4 regions of the Actinomadura napierensis genome follow, and region 2 is predicted to be linked to each of the others. Evidence: riboswitches for the same ligand, from Rfam matches in the RefSeq annotation. Region 2 holds a riboswitch; each other region holds the start of a gene.
What was found. Region 2 has a riboswitch for cobalamin ahead of ABD296_RS38420 (VWA domain-containing protein). Riboswitches for the same ligand answer to the same signal wherever they lie in the genome.
Positions count from the first base shown of each region.

Region 1: another riboswitch for cobalamin. It lies ahead of ABD296_RS34175 (ribonucleoside-diphosphate reductase subunit alpha); the one in region 2 lies ahead of ABD296_RS38420 (VWA domain-containing protein).
Region 3: another riboswitch for cobalamin. It lies ahead of ABD296_RS22190 (CbtB domain-containing protein); the one in region 2 lies ahead of ABD296_RS38420 (VWA domain-containing protein).
Region 4: another riboswitch for cobalamin. It lies ahead of bluB (5,6-dimethylbenzimidazole synthase); the one in region 2 lies ahead of ABD296_RS38420 (VWA domain-containing protein).

Region 1 is NZ_BAAAMR010000078.1:8,000-11,199, reverse strand. Features, by position in the region: gene ABD296_RS34175 (ribonucleoside-diphosphate reductase subunit alpha) at 1-1,339, opposite strand, end outside; cobalamin riboswitch at 1,433-1,660, opposite strand; gene ABD296_RS34170 (hypothetical protein) at 1,768-2,379, shown strand; gene ABD296_RS34165 (YcnI family copper-binding membrane protein) at 2,456-3,172, shown strand; gene ABD296_RS34160 (copper resistance CopC family protein) at 3,169-3,200, shown strand, end outside.
Region 2 is NZ_BAAAMR010000101.1:22,483-25,682, reverse strand. Features, by position in the region: gene ABD296_RS38420 (VWA domain-containing protein) at 1-1,242, opposite strand, end outside; cobalamin riboswitch at 1,381-1,502, opposite strand; gene ABD296_RS38415 (TetR/AcrR family transcriptional regulator) at 1,620-2,402, shown strand; gene ABD296_RS38410 (ATP-binding protein) at 2,313-3,023, opposite strand.
Region 3 is NZ_BAAAMR010000039.1:34,274-37,473, forward strand. Features, by position in the region: gene ABD296_RS22180 ((2Fe-2S)-binding protein) at 77-787, shown strand; gene ABD296_RS22185 (CbtA family protein) at 784-1,512, opposite strand; gene ABD296_RS22190 (CbtB domain-containing protein) at 1,522-1,755, opposite strand; cobalamin riboswitch at 1,789-1,980, opposite strand; gene ABD296_RS22195 (3-isopropylmalate dehydrogenase) at 2,111-3,166, shown strand.
Region 4 is NZ_BAAAMR010000059.1:15,899-19,098, reverse strand. Features, by position in the region: gene ABD296_RS28815 (hypothetical protein) at 37-669, opposite strand; gene bluB (5,6-dimethylbenzimidazole synthase) at 715-1,329, opposite strand; cobalamin riboswitch at 1,364-1,555, opposite strand; gene ABD296_RS28805 (DUF4260 family protein) at 1,593-2,012, opposite strand; gene ABD296_RS28800 (hypothetical protein) at 2,194-3,200, shown strand, end outside.

The sequences.
Region 1 (3,200 bases), on a different contig from region 2:
CGTGCGCGGCCAGGTTCACCGACCCGAGGTTGCACACGGCCGCCTCGTTGTCCCCCGTGACCTCCAGGATCTCGGTGCACAGGTTGGACAGGTGGACGGTCCGGCCCGGCTCGGCGGTCTGGTTGCAGGCCCGGTTCGCGGCGTCCTTGAAGGTCATCCACCCGTTGCCGGTCTCCGCCAGCGTGCGCAACATCCGCCCGTACAGCTTGCGGGCCGGGACCTGCCGGACGTACCGGCCCTCCTTTTCGGCCGCCCGGTACGCGGCGTCGAAGGCGTCGCCCCACAGGTCGGTCAGCTCCGGGACCTCCTTCGGGTCGAACAGCGACCACGTCTCGTCCGCCTCGACGCGGCGCATGAACTCGTCCGGGATCCAGTTCGCCAGGTTCAGGTTGTGGGTGCGGCGCGCGTCCTCGCCGGTGTTGTCGCGCAGCTCGAGGAACTCCTCGACGTCGGCGTGCCACGGCTCCAGGTACACGCAGGCGGCGCCCTTGCGGCGGCCGCCCTGATTGACGGCGGCGACGGACGCGTCGAGGGTGCGCAGCCACGGGACGATCCCGTTCGAGTGCCCGTTCGTCCCCCGGATCAGCGACCCGCGCGAGCGGACCCGCGTCCAGGAGATCCCGATCCCGCCCGCGTACTTGCTGAGCCGCGCGACCTGCCCGTACCGCTCGTAGATCGCCTCCAGCTCGTCGCGCGGCGAGTCCAGCAGGAAGCAGGACGACAGCTGCGGGCGGCGGGCCGCGGAGTTGAACAGCGTCGGTGAGCTGGGCAGATACGACAGCGTGCTGAGCAGCCCGTACAGCTCCGCCGCCTCGTCCACGCTCTCGGAGAGCCCGACGGCGACGCGGAGCAGGAAGTGCTGCGGGCGCTCCAGGACGAGCCGGGTGCGCGGATGCCGCAGCAGGTAGCGGTCGTAGAGGGTGCGGAGCCCGAAGTACCCGAACCGGTCGTCCGCGTCCTCGTCGATGAGCGCGTTCAGGGCCGCGGCGTTGGCGGCGACGAACGCGGCGGGGCCGTCCGCGAGGAGGCCCTCGGCGTGCGCGGCGGCGACGGACCCGGCGAACGTCCGGACGCCGGCCTCGGCCGCCTCGTCGCGGACGCGGGCGGCCAGCAGCCGCGCGGCGACCCGGGAGTACCCCGGCTCCACCGCGACGAGCGCGGCGGCCTCCCGGGTCGCCAGGTCGCGCAGGTCGGCGGCGCTCGCGCCGGCGCCGCCCCGGACCGCGCCGAGCACCCGTTCCGGCGCGGTCCCCTCGATGCCGGCGCAGGCCGCCGCGACCTCGGCGGCGATCCCCCCGGTGGCGGCCGCCTCCGCCGGAGCCCGCATGGTGACTGTCACGTTCTCTCCCTCGTGAGCCGGCCTCGCGAGGGCGTGCGAACGGGCGCGACGGCATGCTGCCGCGCACCGTCCCCCGGCTCACCCGCGAAGCCTCGGACGTACGGCGTGCATGGCAGGTCTTCGGACTCGCGGGCGCCCGCGCCTCCTGCCGGAGACGCGACCTACTGGCCGTCGCTTCCCGATCCGGTCGCCCGGTTCAGTGCCTGTGACGGCGGTCGTTCCCGCTCACCGCTGCGGGGCAGTCCCGGACTCTCACCGGGTTCCCTCTCACGACGCCCCCGCCGCGAGCGGCGGGGGCGAACCAGCACGGGGTTGAACCCTACATCTTGTTGATCCTCATTGCGCAACCCCAACATGTAGGGCGCGTCGGGACCGGTTCCCGGGGTCGGATGCGGCCGGCCGGACGGAGGTGGGACGATGTCCCCGTCATGTCCCCGCGTCCCCGGCAGCCGGTCTTCCGCACCGCGCGCGCAGTCGTCTTCGCGACCGTCTGCGTGTCGTTGGCGACCCTCGGCCACGCCCTGGCGTCGCACGAGCCGGTGCCCGGCTGGGCGGTGCTCGCCGGGTTCGGCGCGGTGCTGGTGGTCACGCTGGCGCTCGCGGGCCACGAGCGGTCCCTCCCGACGATCACGGGCGGGCTGCTCGGCGGGCAGTTCGCGCTGCACGCGCTGTTCACGGGCGCGACCGACGGCATGCGCCACTGCGAGGCCGCCGTCCAGGCGGGGCACGGCGCGGCGATGCCGATGCACGGCCCCGGCACCTCGATGACGCTCGCGCACTGCGCGGCGGCCGTGGTCGCGGCGTGGTGGCTGCGGCGCGGCGAGCGGGCCGCGTGGTCGCTGGCGCGGCGCGTGGCGTCCGCCGCCGACCGCCCGATCCGGCTGCTGCTCGCCCTGCTGCTCGTTGAACCGGCGGAGCGTCCGGTCCGTACCCCCGTGGTGCCGGTGGCGGCCGGCGCCATGGCCACGGGACGTGCGCTCCGGCACCAGGTCGTCCGGCGGGGACCCCCGCCGCGTTCGAGGGCGCTCGCTCACCTCTGAGCGGAGCGCCGTACGTCACCGGACGCCGGTCCCGGCGTGTCCGGTCCGACCCGTACGACTCGAACGGAGTTCCGTTTTGCCTTCCCTGTCGCACGCCCGCCGCCTGGGCGCGGTCGCGTCGCTGGCCGGCCTCGGCGTCATCGCGCTCGCCACCGCCGCGTCCGCGCACGTCACCGTCAACCCCAAGACCGCCGAGCAGGGCTCCTACGCCAAGATCTCGTTCCGGGTGCCGAACGAGGAGGACAAGGCCGACACGACCAAGCTCGTCGTCGACCTCCCCGCCGACCACCCGGTCTCGTCGGTGTCGGTCCGCCCCGTCCCCGGCTGGACGGCGAAGGTCGTGGAGTCCAAGCTCCCGGCGCCGGTCAAGACCGAGGGCGGCGAGCTGACCAAGGCCGTCACCCAGATCACCTGGTCCGGCGGGAAGATCGAACCCGGCCAGTTCCAGGAGTTCGACGTCTCGCTCGGCCCGCTGCCCACCAACACCGACACGATGACCTTCAAGGCCGACCAGACCTACTCCGACGGCCAGGTCGTCAAGTGGGAGCAGGACCCGGGCGACGGCTCGAACGAGCCCGAGCACCCGGCGCCCACGCTGAAGCTCACCCCGAAGGGCGCCGCCGACACCGCGGCCGCCGGGCTCACCGCGCAGTCGAAGCCCGCCGCCGCCAAGGCCGAGGCGGACTCGGACGACGGCACCGCGCGGGTGCTCGGCGGCGTCGGCATCGGCGTAGGCGTGATCGGCATCGCGGTCGGCGGCTACGGCCTGTCCCGCGCGCGGAGCCGGGCGTGACCCGGGCCGTCCGGCGCGCCGCCGCCGG
Region 2 (3,200 bases):
CGCCTTGGAACGCCGTCCCGGCGCACCGTTCCCGAGGCCCGGGACGGTGAAGAGGCGCGGCTTGTAGGCGGCGTCCGCCGGAGCGGGCTCGCTCTCTCCCGAGCGGCCTTGGCCGCTCTCCATCGGCTGCTCGGACTGCGGCGGAACGGACTGCGGCGGAACGGGCGCGTCCTGCTGTCCGGGGCCGTCGGGAAGACCGCCGCCCCCGCCGTCCGGGCCGCCGGGCCCATCGTCGGGAGGACCCGGATCGTCGGGCGGTTCCGGCTCCTCACCGTGCTCTTCGAGGACCTCGTCGAGCTTCTGCCGGTCCAGGCCGGGCGCGTCGAAGGGGTCGCGGCGGCGCCGGTGGGCGAACGCCACCCGCGCCGCCGTCCGCACGTCGTCGGCCGTCACCACGGCGCGGCCGTGCCAGGCCGCCAGCGCGATCGCGGCGCGCGCCGTCACCAGGTCGGCGCGCAGGCCGTCCACCTCGAACGACGCGCACACGGCGGTGATCTGGCGCAGCGCGGCGTCTGTCAGCTCCACGCCGGGCAGCCGGCGCCGGGCGGCGGCGATCCGCCCGGCGAGGTCCGCCTCGTCCGCCGCGAAGGCCGCGGCGAAGCCGTCCGGGTCGTCCTCGAAGCGCAGCCGCCGCCGGACGACCTCGGCGCGCTCGGCCGGATCGCGGGTCGCGGCGACCTCGACGGTCAGCCCGAACCGGTCGAGCAGTTGCGGGCGCAGCTCGCCCTCCTCCGGGTTCATCGTCCCGACCAGCAGGAACCTGGCCGCGTGCCGGACCGAGACGCCCTCGCGCTCCACGTACGACTCGCCCATCGCCGCCGCGTCCAGCAGCAGGTCGACCAGGTGGTCATGGAGCAGGTTGACCTCGTCGACGTACAGGACGCCGCGGTGCGCCGCCGCCAGCAGGCCCGGCTCGAACGCCTTCACGCCCTCGGTCAGCGCGCGCTCGATGTCCAGCGAGCCGGTGAGCCGGTCCTCGGACGCGCCGACCGGCAGCTCCACCAGCCGCGCGGCCCGTTCCTCCCCTTCGCCCGCGTCGTGCGGGCCGTCCGGGCACGCCGGGTCGGGGTCGCCCGGGTCGCAGGAGAACCGGCAGCCCGGCACGGCCGGCACCGGCGGCAGCAGCCCGGCCAGCGCCCGCACGATCGTCGACTTCGCGGTGCCCTTCTCGCCGCGCACCAGCACCCCGCCGACGCCCGGTGACACGGCGTTGATCAGCAGGGCGAGCTTGAGGTCGTCCATTCCGACGACGGCGGAGAAGGGGTAGAGCGCGCGGGCGCGCCCCTCCGGCCGGCCGGTGTTCGTCGCCGACGCAGGTCGCACGTCTGTTCGTCCTTCCTCGGGTGTCCACGCCCGTGGCGGTGCCTGTCCGACGGCCGGAGTCTCCTGGCTCCCGGATCACCGCTCCCCCTCGGCCTTCCAGCACCGCGTGCCGTGGCCGCGTCGAGGGGGGCTCCCCTGGTCACAGTTGCGGGACAGCCCCGGATTCGCACCGGGTTCCTCCGCTTCCGTCGCCCGCCCAGGATCGCACACACCCCGGCCGCGCTCGACCCCGCCGTTTATCGGCGCACCGCCGGTAGATTTTGGCGATCCGCCAATCAAATGGTCTACTGGTCGGTATGGAACGACGCGCGGCCCCGCGCGGCGAGGCCGCCGGAGCCGCGACGCCGCGCCCCGGAAGTCCGAGGAACGCCAAGGGCCGCTACCAGCGCCTGCCGCGCGACGAGCGGCGCGACCAGATCCTCGACGTCGCGCGCCGGATGTTCACCGAACTGCCGTACGCGGAGGTGTCCACGGCGGCGATCGCCCGCGAGGCGGGCGTCCAGCGCGGGCTCATCCACTACTACTTCGGCACCAAGCGCGAACTGTTCCTCAAGGTCGTCCAGGGGCTGACGGCGACCGCCGCCGTGCAGGCGCCGCCGCCGGACGAGCGGATGACGCTGCCCGAGACCGTCGAGCTGTGCGTCAACCTGTTCCTCGACACCGCCGAGCGCAACGCCACCACCTGGTTCGCGGCGCTGGACGCGGAGGGCTTCGGGCAGGACCCGGAACTGCTCGACATCGTCAACCGGTTCCGCGACCGGACGGTCGAGCACATGCTCGCCGTCCTGCGCGTGCCCGCGCCGACCGGCACGCTGCGCGCCGTCCTGCGCGTCTACTCCGGGCTCGCGGACGCGGCGACGCGGCAGTGGCTCCAGGAGCGGACCCTCGACCGCGCGCAGGTGCAGACGCTGCTGACCAGGTCGCTGCTGTCGATGGTCACCGACATCGCCCCCGCGCTGGAGGCGCGCGGCGGCGGACCCGGGCGCCCGCTAGAAGCCGGGGACCGGCTGCTGCACGCCGCCGCGCACGGGAACGGCGAACCAGACGGCCTTCCCGCGAACGCCGGGACCGAGCCGTGACAGGGTCCGCAGCGTGCCCCAGCGGCCCCGCGACAGTTCCCGGACGATGCTGAGCCCGCGCCCGCAGTCCCCCGACGTCCACGAATAGCCCGGCAGCGCCGCCTCGACGTAGGCGTCGAACACGGCACACCTGACTTCGGCGCCGGGGACGCCGTCCACCGCGCGGGCGCCGTCGGCTCCCGTCCCGGCCCCGGAGGGGTCGCCGAGGTAGAGCCACAGCTCGTGCGGGCCGTGGTCGCCCGCGTGCTGGTGGGCGTTGGTGGCGAGCTCGCTCACCATCAGCTGGGCGTCGCCGATCGCCTCGTCCCGGACGCCGAGCGAGAGGAGGGCGTCGCGCAGCACGCGGCGCGCGTGGCCCGCGCAGCCGGGACCGCCGGGCAGCGCCCACACCCAGCCGGGCCTGGCGCCCGCCGGGACGTGCGCGCCGCCGGCGGCCATCGCGCCGGCCATCGTGTCGGCGGCCAGATCGGCCGCCGGATCGGCGGCGGGGACGTCCGGCGCCGGGTTGGCGAACCCGCCGGCGAGCGCGGCGGCGGCGATGCGGTCGTGCCCGGCGCGCGGCCCGGCGGTGTGCCGCGCCCCGCGCGGGCTCGCTTCGGTGGTCTCGGGCGGGGTCTTCACGAGTGCCTCCCGCGGGCCGCCTGCCCGGGCGCGCGGTCCGATCACCGTCACTATGGGTCCCCGAGCAGTCACGCATTCAAGACTCTCGTGAGAATCTCACGTTCGCAAGCGTCTTCAGGGAATTGCTCTGCCCTTCGTGCCGGGTTCGTCAATCGCGTTGTGGCGGAAGGCCGGAGC
Region 3 (3,200 bases), on a different contig from region 2:
CTCCGGTCGGCACGCCCCTCTGGTCGGCACGGCCCTCCGGTCGGCACGGCACCGGCGGCATGGCAGGGTGAAGCCCATGCCGCCGCCCCTGCCCGCCGGGACCGAGGAGGTCGCGCGGGCCCTGCGCGCCGCCGGGCGCCTCGGGCCGTACTTCGCGATCACCACCGATCCGGCCGAGGAGGCCGATCCGACGTGGCGGCCGCTGCCCGAGCGCGACCCCGTCCGGCTCGCCGACCTCACCGACCGCTACGCCGAGCGGCTCGGCACCGGCGAACGGCGCGTCGCGGCGTCCATCCTGTTCCAGGGCCTCGCGTCGCGGCTGTGGTCGCCGGTCGTCGCGGCGGCGGTCCACGGGATCGTGCCCGACCTGTCCGGCCTGCACTGGCGATGGGCGCCGGGCGCGCCCATCGCCCTCTGGCTCGCCGACCCGCGCGGATGGCGCGCCGACGGCCCGGCCGAGGCCGCCGATCTCGTCCACGACGCGGTCGTCACCGGCCAGCTGGAGCCGCTGCGCGCCACGATGCGGGCCGTCTCCCGCCTCGCGGACGGCCTGCTGTGGGGGAACGCGGCCTCCGCCCTCGCCGGCGGCCTGAACGTCGGCCCGCGCGACCCCTTCCGCGGCGCCCTCGTCCGCGAACTGCTGGCCCGGCCCCCGCTCGCGGGAGCGGGGGCGTTCGGCCCGCGCGGATTCGTCCGCCGCAACTGCTGCCTGTACTACCGCGTCCCGCCCGGCGGGGAGATGTGCGGGGACTGCGGTCTCCGCCGGGCGCCCGGTCGCTCCGGTTAGGCGGGGGCGAGGGACCGGCGGCGGGCGCCGGCCCGTTCCGTCAGGTAGCCGAACAGCAGCCCGATCGTGGCCCACAGGACGAGCTGGACGCCCAGGGAGGCGATCCGGAAGTTCCACAGGACCGTCGCGGGGAAGTGCTCCGGGATCGCGTCGGGCTTCGGCGTGAGCCGGTACACGACCGCCAGCAGGACGGCGTAGCCGATCGCGGTCACCGTGACCGCGTTCCAGGCGCCGAGCCGGGGGACGAGGCGGCGGCACACGATCACCGCCGCGGTCGTCGCCAGCACCCCCAGAGCCATCATGCAGAAGTACAGCGCCGTCCGGCCGCCGATGGTCGTCGGGTTGCCGACCGCCGGGGGCGTCGCCGGGTACTTCAGGAACGGCACCAGCTCGATCGCCACGAACCCGGCGAGGGCGACCAGGGCGGCGGTGGCGCGGGCGCCGAGCCGTCCGAGCCGCCCGGACGCGAAGGCGAACGCGATCGAGAACAGCCCGCCGAGCGCCACCCCGTACACCGCCATCGCGGTGATCAGGCCGGCGGTCTGCTGCACGGTGCGGCTGACGACCTCGGGTTCGTGCCCGGCGTGCTCGGCGTGCGCCTTCGCCTCCTCGAACGCGATGGCGTGCCCGACCTGCGGTTCCCCGTACAGCCAGGCGATGACCAGTGCGAGGGCGGCCGCGGCCAGGCCCGCGAGCATCCCGCGGACAAGCAGTGCTCTCATCATCGGCCCGGCCTAGTGGCAGGGGAAGCCGAGCAGGTGCCGGCCGTCGTGGGTGAACTCGTGCACCCAGGTGCCGCCGAAGACCGACGTCGCGCCCTGCTCGGCGCCGACGAAGTAGATCAGGATCGCGGCCAGCGCCACGGCCAGCACCGCCCAGGGGACGATGTCGCGGATCGGCAGGCGCAGCGGCGCGGGGGACGGCTCGGCCTGCGGGGACGCGGCGGACGGTACGGCGGACTCGGCCATGTCGGGTTCTCCTCACGGGGTGCACTCGCCCCGGTTGCGGGAGGACGACGGGTCAGTGTCCTGACTCCCAGATCGCCGTCTCCCTCCGACCTTCCCGCCGGCGCGTGCCGGTCGTGGTCGTCGAGCGGGGGAGACTCCCTGGTCACAGTGGCGGGACCGTCCTGGATTCGCACCAGGTTCCTGCGCACCGTCGCCTCGATGTGAACTTGTCGAGGAGAGCGTCTCCTCTCGCACCCGGCCCGTCAACCCCGCGAAGAGTGACGAAGGTGACGCCCCGGCCGCCGGCGGCGAGACCCGCGTACCGGGATATGAGATGAAAGCCCAAGCAGTGAGACGTTTGCAGTACAGTACGCCCATGGCTTCCCGCAGCATTCGTCTGGCCGTCATCCCCGGTGACGGGATCGGCCCCGAGGTGGTCGCCGAGGGACTGAAGGTCCTCGAGGCCGTCGCCCCGTCCGGCGACCTCGCGTTCGAGCAGACCTCCTACGACCTGGGCGCCGCCCGCTGGCACCGGACCGGGGAGACGCTGCCCGACTCGGTGCTGGAGGAGCTGCGCGGCCAGGACGTCATCCTGCTGGGCGCCGTCGGCGACCCGAGCGTGCCGAGCGGGACGCTGGAGCGCGGGCTGCTGCTGCGGACCCGCTTCGAGCTCGACCACTACGTCAACCTCCGCCCGGTGAAGCTGTTCCCGGGCGTGAAGACCCCGCTGGCGGACGTCACGCCGGACGACATCGACATGGTCGTCGTCCGCGAGGGCACCGAGGGCCCCTACACCGGCGTCGGCGGCGTCCTGCGCAAGGGCACCCCGCACGAGGTCGCCACGCAGGAGAGCGTCAACACCGCCTTCGGCGTCGAGCGGGTCGTCCGGTACGCGTTCGAGGTCGCGGCGTCGCGCCCCCGCAAGAAGCTGACACTGGTCCACAAGGACAACGTCCTCACCTTCGCCGGCGACCTCTACCAGCGCACGCTGAAGCGGGTCGGCGCGGAGTACCCGCAGGTCGGCACCGACTACTGCCACGTCGACGCGGCCACCATGTTCTTCGTCGGCCAGCCGCAGCGCTTCGACGTCGTGGTCACCGACAACCTGTTCGGCGACATCATCACCGACATCGGCGCCGCGATCGCCGGCGGCATCGGGCTCGCCGCGTCCGGGAACGTCAACCCCGACCGGACGGCGCCGTCGATGTTCGAGCCGGTGCACGGCAGCGCCCCCGACATCGCCGGGCAGGGCAAGGCCGACCCGACCGCCACGATCCTGTCGGTCGCGATGCTGCTCGACCACATCGGCGCGGACGGCGCCGCCCGCCGCGTCGAGCAGGCCGTCTCCGACGACCTGGCCGAGCGCGGCGCCCTCGGGACGCGGTCGACCGCCCAGATCGGCGACGCGATCGCCAAGCGAGTATCGGGCTGAGGGCGCGCCTCTCCGGCTACGAGCAGGGACACTC
Region 4 (3,200 bases), on a different contig from region 2:
CCCTTCTCGCGGCGGCGGGTCGGTGACCGCGGCCGGTCAGGGGGCGGCGGGTGAGCGTCCGACGGCGTCCTGTGCGTGGACGGTCGTGAGCACCATGCCGGCCAGCTCCGGCACGGACCGGCCGGTTCCCGTGTCGATGCGAGCGAGGCCCAGCCTGTCGACGGCGTCCAGCATGAGGGTCTGGTAGCGCTCGGTACGGGCGAGGAACCGGTTCATCAAGTGCCGTTCCGTGGGCGTGGACTCGTCGTAGCGGCCGGACGCTTGCACCCGGGCGCGCAGGACGGCGGGGTCGGCGGTGAACCACACGGCGGCCGTGTGCGGGACGGCCAGTTCTGCGACGCGGGCCGGCCAGAGCGCCGAGCCCTCCAGGACGAGTCCGGGGCCGGGCCCCGTCGCGTGATCCGTGACGATTTCCGCGATGCGGGGCCACAGCCTTTCGTAATGGTCGAGGACGGACCTGATCAGCTCATCGGTCGTGAGCGTCGCGTAATGGTCGGCGACGTGCGGCGGGACCTCGCGCTCCGGGGTGCGCCAGGGCCGTCCGGGGTGGCGTGCCAGGTAGTCCGTCGACCTGTGCTCGAAGCCGAGCTCGTCCGCCACGGCGGCCGCGATGGTCGACTTTCCGGTGTTCGACGTCCCTCCGATCAGTACCACCCGTATTTCGCCCATGGCGGCGACCTTACTGTCTGGGGCCGGACCATTCGGGTGCCGCGTTCACCAGCGGTCGTGGTGGAGGGCGGCGTCCAGAGGACGGCGCCGGCGCCAGCCGTGCCGTTCGAGATCGGGGACCGTCTCCAGGTGCGTGACCGGGCCCAGGCACAGCCAGGCGACCGGCCGGATGCCCTTCGGTATGCCGAGGAGGTCGCGCAGGTGCGGCTCCCGGTAGAACGACACCCAGCCGACGCCCAGGCCTTCGGCCGTGGCCGCCAGCCAGAGGTTCTGGATCGCCAGGCACACCGAGTACAGGCCCGCGTCGGCGATCGCGTGCCGTCCGAGGACCGCCGGGCCGCCGCGCTCGGCGTCGTAGGTGACCACGATCGACAGGCTCGATTCGAGCACCCCGTCGATCTTGATGCGGGCGAAGCGTTCGGCGGCGTCGCCGGTGAGGGCGGCGGCGAAGGCGTCGCGCTCGGACTGGACGTGGTCGTGGAAGGCGCGCCGGACGTCCGGGTCGCGGACGACGACGAAGTCCCAGGGCTGGGAAAGGCCGACGCTGGGCGCGGCATGCGCCGCCGTGAGGACCCGGTCGAGGACGTCCTCCGGGATCGGCGCGCCGGTGAACTCGGCGCGCACGTCGCGGCGGCGGTGGATGACGTCGTAGAGGTTCATGGGCAGGCTCCCGCTGCGGTCGGGCCGCCGGGACGGCGGCCGTTGGAGCGAGGCCGGTCTTCGGACTCCCGGATCGACGCTGGGCCGCCCGCCTTCCCGGCCTGAGGGCCAGTGGCCGCGCTCGCGCGCGTGGGCGGCAGCTCCCCGGTCACCGCGGCGGGCCCGTGCCGGATTCGCACCGGCTTCCCGATTCTCCCCGAGGGGCACCTCGCGTCAGTTCATGCCATCGGGGATCGTACCGGCACCGCCGGGAGCGGGCGAGGTCAGCGGCGCTGGAAGCCGTCCTTGGTGCGCAGGCCGTAGCCGGCGGCGCGGTCGATCGAGATGTGGGCGAGCCAGCCGCAGAGACCGGCGAAGATCGGCGCCCACGTGATCGGTGAGACGGTGTAGAGCGCCATCAGCGCGAGAGGGATCAGCGCGCGGTGCGCGGTGTTGTAGTACGGGACGGCGCGCGCCGGAAGCTGCCCGCGTTCGACGGTGTGCGCGTCGCGCGCCCCCGCCAGGAACGTCAGGTCGGGCGCGATGAAGAACGCGACCGCGACCAGCGCCGCGAGCCAGCCGTGGTTGAGGCCTTCGATAACGGCGAACGCGCTCCAGAACAGCGCGTTCGCCGCCCAGGCGACGCGGCGGGCGACGAGCGGGACGGAGTGCTTGCGGACGCTCGGGACGGTGACGCTGCTCATGGCCTGCGGCCCTCCTGCTTGGCTAATGATGTTAGCTACAAGCTAAGGCTAATAACCTTAGCTGTCAAGCTATGTCGACGAGGAGGGGTCGGTCGGGCGAGCGCCTCCGGCCCTGTGGGCGCCGGGCGCTCTGCTCGGAAACATCCCCGGGGGAGTGGATCTTCACTAGGGTTCTGGGGCCATGTCCCATTGGAGCCAGCGCACGCAGATGCGGTTATGGATCGTCGCCGTCGCCATTACCGCAGAACCGACGGTGAGGGGCGTCGTCATCTCACTGTTGGGCGTGAAGAGGGGCGCCCAGGGCTATCTCAGTGTCATCGCTTCCGATGCCTGCCAGGGGTGGTCGCACCAGTCCGAACTCTGGTCCGTTCCGGGATACTGGCTGCTGCACGGCTTGCCGATCCTGGTCGTTTTGCCGGCCTTCCTCTTGTGGCTGATGGTCCGGCGGCGGTTCGTCGGCTGGGCGACGGCGGCGGTGCTCGCATTCGTGACATTGGCCGAGCCGGCTCTCTACGGCTACGACGTGGCGCGCTGGGGGGAGCAATGCGTTGGTCTGTGGTTGCCGATGGGCGGCTGGGGGGCTGTGCGCTGGGCGTACGGCGCGGTGCCCCTGGTCCTCATTCTCGTTTCGACCTACCGGCCCGGTCCTCGGATGCCTCGCCTGGTCTGCGGGACGCTCGTCGCCGGACTCGTCCTCTGCGCCGCCGCCGACCAGGAGACGCCGCCCCGCTATGCCGCGAGCGGGGCCGACTGCAGGCATGCCGAACGCGCCGACATGTCAGGGAAGGTGCCGTTCACGCAGGTGATGGCGAAATTGTCGCAGCGTGAAAGGGAGATCGCCTTCCTCTGCTCCGTTCGTGGTTACACCCTGGGCTATGGGGGCGGATCGCCGCATGGCGACCTGCTTACCGACAGCGAACAGATCGAAATCGGACGGCGTGCATGCCGTGGAGAGTCGCTGTGGAGCGCAGGAATGCCGCGAGGCATCATCCCGCCGGCGATTCAGCAGATGGCCTACCTGTGCCCGGAGACGGCGGACGAACGGCGAGTAGCCCAGGAGCGCTCGACAGCGGCCCTCCACGCGCAGTACAAGCAGAACGTGGCGAAGGCATTGGCGACCTGCCGGCGCGGCATTCCGGCGGGGTTCCATCCCGTCCGGCAGGCCACGCGGGTCATCGATGGCGGGGA